One region of the Streptomyces sp. NPDC001231 genome, then DNA from elsewhere that is predicted to be linked to it. Evidence: riboswitches for the same ligand, from Rfam matches in the RefSeq annotation. Region 1 holds a riboswitch; the other holds the start of a gene.
What was found. A riboswitch is a leader RNA that binds a small molecule or an ion and turns the genes downstream of it on or off. The one in region 1 is predicted to bind cyclic di-AMP.

Region 1 (3,199 bases):
ACTGGTCTAGACAACCCTGATCACCTGAAGGGCAGCAACACATGGCTGAGCGCCGCGTCAACGTCGGCTGGGCCGAGGGCCTCCACGCCCGCCCCGCCTCCATCTTCGTCCGGGCCGCCACGGCCTCAGGCATCCCCGTGACGATCGCCAAGGCCGACGGGACGCCCGTCAACGCGGCCTCCATGCTGGCCGTGCTCGGCCTCGGCGCCGAGGGCGGCGAAGAGGTCGTCCTGGCCTCCGACGCCGACGGCGCGGACGCCGCGCTGGACCGGCTGGCCAAGCTGGTCGCCGAGGGGCTCGGGGAGCTTCCCGAGACCGTCTGACCGGCAGGACCGGTCCAGCGCCGAAGCCGTGCCGCCCGGACCGGGCGGCACGGCTTCGGTGTGCCCGGCGGACTCCCGGAACACCGGAACGGAACACGGCGGGGTACACCGCAAGCCCCGGCTCGGGAGCCGGGGCTTCGGAAGTGTCGCGTGGCACGCCGGGCGGTGCGCCGGCGCGGCGGGTCAGACGTCGACGCCGTGCTTGCGGAGGTAGGCCACGGGGTCGACGTCGGAGCCGTAGTCCGGGGACGTACGGGCCTCGAAGTGCAGGTGCGGTCCGGTGACGTTGCCGGTCGCGCCGGACAGGCCGATCCGCTGGCCCGGGATGACCTGCTGGCCCACCGAGACCCCGATGGACGACAGGTGCCCGTACTGGGTGTACATGCCGTCGGCCATCCTGATCACGACCTGGTTGCCGTACGCCCCGCCCCAGCCGGTCTCGACGACGGTGCCGATGCCGACCGCGTGGACGGTGGTGCCGCTCGCGGCGTGGAAGTCGATGCCGGTGTGGGTGCCGGAGGACCACAGGGAGCCACCGGTGCGGTAGCCGGTCGATACGTAGGAGTCGAGGATCGGCGTCACGAAGGCGTTGAGACGCTTGCGCTCTGCCTCGCGGGCGGCGCGCGCCTTGGCCTCGCGCTCCTTCGCGGCCCGCTCCGCGGCCTTCTTGCGCGCGGCCTCCTCGGCCTGCTTGCGCGCGGCGGCCCTGTGCTGGGCGACGGCCTGGGCGTCGATCTTCTCGGCGACGCTGTCACCGATCGTGACGACCGGGGTGAGGCCGGTGTCCTCGGGAGCGGGGTCCTCCGCGGCGAGGGCCGGGGCGGCGAGGGTGCCGATGACGCCGGTGGTGGCCAGGGCCGCGACGCCCGCCGCGCGGGCGGTGGTGCGGTGCATCCGGCTCGGCCGGCGGTGCTTCCCGGCAGCGCGGGTGAACGCCATGGGGACGTGGGTCCTTTCCTTCCCTGTCGCCTACCGGGTTAGCTGACGGGTTCGGAGCAGGAAGGTCTCCTACGGCCCCCTCGCGGCGTGCGCGGGTGTCCGATTCACCCCAGGGACGGTGGGTCCCCGGCTCCCCTGGCTCACGCCGTACGGGGACTCGGCGATGGCTGTCCGGTGCCGCGGACGCGGCGCACTGCCCGACGAACAGCCGGACCGACGCTAAACGGGGCCGCTTTCAATTCCCAAACGGATCAGATGTTTTGTAGCGCATACCACAGGGCAGACAGGCAACCTCCCCCTCAATTCGGACATCGTGGGGCCCTGGTGACGCTTCGGTCACCAGGGCCCCACGCGCGCGTGTGCCGTTCGTCGCGCGTGCGACGGCGGCGGCAACGAGGTGGTGCCTCTACTCGGCCGCGACGACGATGACCCGGCCGGCACCCAGGGCCTCGACCGGCTCCTTGATCTGCGCCGCGTCACCGACGAGGACCGTCACCAGCCGGTCCACCGGGAACGCGTTGACGACCGCCGCGGTCGCCTCCACCGTGCCGGTCGCGGCGAGCTGCTGATAGAGCGTCGCCTGGTAGTCGTCGGGCAGGTGCTGCTCGACCTGGTCGGCGAGCGTGCCGGCCACGGCGGCGGCCGTCTCGTACTTCAGCGGTGCCACGCCGACGAGGTTCTGCACGGCGACGTCCCGCTCGGCGTCGGTGAGGCCCTCGGCGGCGAGCTTGCGCAGCACCGTGAACAGGTCGTCCAGGGCCGGGCCGGTGTTCGGGGTGTCGACCGAGCCGCTGATGGCGAGCATCGCGGCGCCCGACCCGTCGGGGGCCGAGCGCAGCACCTGGCCGAACGCCCGCACCCCGTAGGTGTAGCCCTTCTCCTCGCGCAGGACGCGGTCCAGGCGGGAGGTGAGCGTGCCGCCGAGGCAGTAGGTGCCGAGCACCTGGGCGGCCCACACGCGGTCGTGCCGGTCGGGGCCGATCCGGCCGATGAGCAGTTGCGTCTGCACGGCGCCGGGCCGGTCCACGATGACCACGCGGCCGGTGTCGTCCGCGGTCACCGGCGGCACTGGCCGCGGCTTGGCGGGCGAGCCGGTCCAGGCGCCCAGGGTCCGGCCCAGCAGCTCGTCGAGGTCGACGCCGGTGAGGTCGCCGACGACCACGGCGGTGGCCGTGGCCGGGCGCACGTGCCGGGCGTAGAAGGAGCGGACGGCCGCGGAGTCGATGGTGCCGACCGTCTCCTCGGTGCCCTGGCGCGGACGCGACATGCGCGAGCCGGCCGGGAAGAGCTCCTTGGACAGCTCCTTGGCGGCGCGGCGGGCCGGGTTGGCCAGCTCGTGCGGGATCTCGTCGAGCCGGTTGCGCACCAGCCGCTCGACCTCGGAGTCGGCGAACGCGGGCGCCCTGAGGGCGTCGGACAGCAGGCCGAGCCCCTTGGCCAGACGGGAGGCCGGGACCTCCAGGCTCAGCCGTACGCCGGGATGGTCGGCGTGCGAGTCGAGGGTGGCGCCCGCGCGCTCCAGCTCGGCGGCGAACTCCTCGGCGGAGTGCTTGTCGGTGCCCTCGGAGAAGGCCCGCGCCATGATCGTGGCGACGCCGTCCAGGCCGGCCGGCTCCGCCTCCAGGGGCGCGTCCAGCAGCACCTCCACGGCGACGACCTGCTGGCCGGGGCGGTGACAGCGCAGCACCGTCAGGCCGTTGTCCAGCGTCCCGCGCTCGGGCGCGGGGAACGCCCACGGCTTGGCCGCGCCGGCCCGGGGCTGGGGGTGGAACTCCATCGTGGCGAGCTCGGTCACTTCGCCGCCTCCTCGGTCTCGTCGGTGGCCGCGGCGTCCGCGCCCCGGTCGTCGTCCTGCACGTCGGCGGCGGTCGGCTCGTAGACGAGCACCGCGCGGTTGTCGGGGCGCAGGCGGGACTTGGCGGCCTCCTGGACCTCCT
Region 2 (3,199 bases), on a different contig from region 1:
CGCCGTAGAAGAAGATCAGGTCCCCCGGCTCCAGTTCGGCGAGCTGGATCGCCGCGCCGGAGCCGACTTGTTCGTGGGTGGTACGGGGCAGCGCCACCCCGGCGGCCCGCCAGGCGGCCTGGGTGAGACTCGAGCAGTCGTAGGAGCCCGGGCCGGTGGCCCCCCACACGCACGGCTTGCCGATCTGGGCGCGGGCGAAGGCCAGCGCCTTGGCGGCCTTCCGCTCGTAGGCCGAGAACGGGCTGTCGCCGACGCCGACGCCGACGCCTGGGCCGGTGGCGGGGTCGGGGCCGGTGGCGGCCCCCGGCTCGCCCGCCGCTCCCGGGCCGCCGGCCTGGCTGGCGTCGAAGAGCGAGTTGCCGTCCAGCGGCGGGGTCGTGTCGAACAGTCCGGTGGCGTGCTGCTGCCACTGCGCCGCCTCCGGCTGAGGCGCGGGCCGGGGCTCCTCGGCCGGGCGCGCCCCGACGGCGGCGGGCGGCGGCGCGCTCTGCTGCGCGGCGTGCCTGGACAGCATTTCGCCGGCCAGGGCGAGCTTGTTCCGCATCCGCTCCTTGGCGGGCCGCCGCACCGCGCCCTGCCGGTGGCGCGCGACCGAGACACCCGCCCCGCCGACCACCTCACGACCCGCCTCGGCCACGCCCGCAAACCCCGCGACGGGGCCCGCGGGCGGGGTCGCGGTGCCCGGACTTCCGGTGCTGAGCACCTCCATGGCCCCGGTGGCCGACGCCTCAAGGGTCCCGGCGGAGAGCGCCTCCATGGTGCCGGTGGGCGGCGGCTGCATGGTGCCGGTGGGTGGCGGTTGCATGATGCCGACGGGGAGTACTCCCATGGTGCCGGTGGGCGGCGGCTGCATGATGTCGGCGGGGAGGGTCCCCATGGTCCCCGTGGGCGGCGGCTGCATGGTGCTGTTGGGGAGGGCTTCCATGGTGCCGGTGGTCGGCGCCTGCATGTTGCCGGGGGGTGGCGGTTGCATGATGCCGGCGGGGAGTACTCCCATGGTGCCGGTGGTCGGCGCTTCCATGGTTCCCGTCGGGAGTATCCCTGTGGTCCCGTTCGGCAGCGAGTCGATTGCGCCGGTGGGTGGCGGTTGCATGATGCCGACGGGGAGTACTCCCATGGTGCCGGTGGGCGGCGGCTGCATGGTCCTGTTGGGGAGTACTTCCATGGTGCCTGTGGGCACCGGTCCCGCCGTTCCGGTGGCAGGCGGCACCATGGAGCGGGCGGTCAGTTCCGCCACGGGGGAGGCGGCCACGGTGGCGGTGGGTGCGGCGGGCAATTCCGGTGGGGGAGTGGTGTCCCGTACCGCCGCCGGCAGTTCGGGCACCGGGCCCGCCGGGCCCGCGGTCAGCTCCGGCCGAGGCGCCCTGCCCGCCTCGAGGCCCAGTCCCTCGCGGACCTCCGCCGGACGCCTACTCGGCGCGACGGAAGGGGAGTTGGCCGAGTTGGGCATACGGTCCGGCGGCAGGACCGCGGGCATGGTCGGACCCAACTGGGCACGCCCCACGTCGAACCACTTCCTGGCCACCCGATCGATCGCCGGATCGGATCCCCCGGAACCGCCCAAGGCAGCCGAACCGCGCCGCGTACGTGCGCTCTTGCTCATCGCGCGCGTGGCGTTGAAATTCCCCGTGGCGTTCTCCGCCTGGTCGTAGAGGCTGCTGATCCGCTGCTGGACCTCGGCGCGGCTGGGCCTGTCGTCGCTCGGTCGTTCCCGCGTCAAGGAAGACGCACTCCTCCCATGGGCCGCCTACCGGTTCTGCTCTCGGCATCGGGCGGACGTTCTGTGGAAGGCGTGCCCTACGGCCCTTGTCCGGAGGGACAGTTGAGCCGCTTCACCCCGAGGTTGGTCGGTTCCCCGGCTCCGGCTGCTGTGGGGGCGTACCGGACTCGGCGGAGGTCGCACGATCCGACGCGACTCGCCGGAGGCAATCGTGCGGCCTGGTCGTCAACTTAGCGAACATGTGTGCCTGGTGTGAAGAATGAAGCGTGGAATGTCCGATACGTATTCGTGACCTTCCCGTGAGGTGCCTCACGCTCGTCCGGCCCGGCTTCCTTACGGAATGCGGACGTCCGAGGGCGGGGAGCGCTCGGGGGCGGCGTGAGCGTGGGGGTGGTGCCACGCTGGAGGCATGCAGGAGTCTTACGAGTCCACGGGTGCCGGGTCCGGCGAGCGGCGGCCGACCGGGGCGGCGCGGGTACTGGTCGTCGAGGACGATGCCACGGTCGCCGAGATCGTCTCCGGCTACCTGGACCGCGCGGGCCATGTCGTCGACCGTGCCGCGGACGGGCCGACCGCGCTCGCCCGGGCCGCCGCGCACTGGCCGGACCTGGTCGTGCTCGACCTGATGCTGCCGGGCATGGACGGACTGGAGGTGTGCCGCCGGATGCGCGGGCGCGGCCCGGTGCCGGTCATCATGCTCACCGCCCGCGGCGACGAGGACGACCGCATCCTGGGTCTGGAGGTCGGCGCCGACGACTACGTCACCAAGCCGTTCAGCCCCCGCGAGCTCGTCCTGCGGGTGGAGTCGGTGCTGCGCCGCACCCGGCCCGCCACCGCGCCGCGGCCGCTCGCCGCGGCCGGACTCGCCGTGGACCCGGCCGGCCGCCGCGCCACCAGGGACGGCGCCGAACTCGCGCTCACCCTCCGCGAGTTCGACCTGCTCTCCTTCTTCCTGCGCCACCCCGGCCGGGTGTTCAGCCGCGAGGACCTGATGCGCGAGGTGTGGGGATGGGACTTCGGTGACCTCTCCACGGTCACCGTCCACGTCCGGCGGCTGCGCGGCAAGGTCGAGGCCGACCCGGCCCGTCCCCGCCTCATCCAGACCGTGTGGGGCGTGGGCTACCGGTTCGACCCCACCGGGCACGACGGGAGTTGACAGTGCGGGACAACCTGTTCATCGCCTTCTACGCCTTCCTCGGCGCCGCAGTGGCGGGTCTGGTCGGCGCGGGTGCGCTGCGGCTGATCCGGCGGCGTTCGCTGACGGCCTCGCTCGCCGTGGTCGCCGCCGTGGCGGTGGGCGCGATGCTGACGGGCACCCTGGCCGTGGCCCAGGCGATGTTCCTGTCCGCACACGACCTGTCCGTCGTCACCACCGTCGTGGCGATGGCGGCGGTGGTGTCCCTGGCCACCGCGCTGCTCCTGGGCCGCTGGGTCGTGGCCCGCAGCCGCGAGCTCGCCCGCGCGGCCCGCTCGCTCGGC

Region 2: linked by a shared signal. The riboswitch ahead of ACFY3J_RS21470 (NlpC/P60 family protein) and the one ahead of ACFY3J_RS16930 (M23 family metallopeptidase) in region 1 are both predicted to bind cyclic di-AMP.

The regions. Positions count from the first base shown of each region.
Region 1 covers NZ_JBIAXS010000012.1:114,223-117,421, forward strand. The annotation lists gene ACFY3J_RS16925 (HPr family phosphocarrier protein) at 42-323, shown strand; gene ACFY3J_RS16930 (M23 family metallopeptidase) at 507-1,262, opposite strand; cyclic di-AMP (ydaO/yuaA leader) riboswitch at 1,275-1,435, opposite strand; gene ACFY3J_RS16935 (M16 family metallopeptidase) at 1,669-3,057, opposite strand; gene ACFY3J_RS16940 (M16 family metallopeptidase) at 3,054-3,199, opposite strand, start outside.
Region 2 covers NZ_JBIAXS010000017.1:60,770-63,968, forward strand. The annotation lists gene ACFY3J_RS21470 (NlpC/P60 family protein) at 1-1,720, opposite strand, end outside; cyclic di-AMP (ydaO/yuaA leader) riboswitch at 1,729-1,903, opposite strand; gene ACFY3J_RS21475 (response regulator transcription factor) at 2,130-2,876, shown strand; gene ACFY3J_RS21480 (sensor histidine kinase) at 2,879-3,199, shown strand, end outside.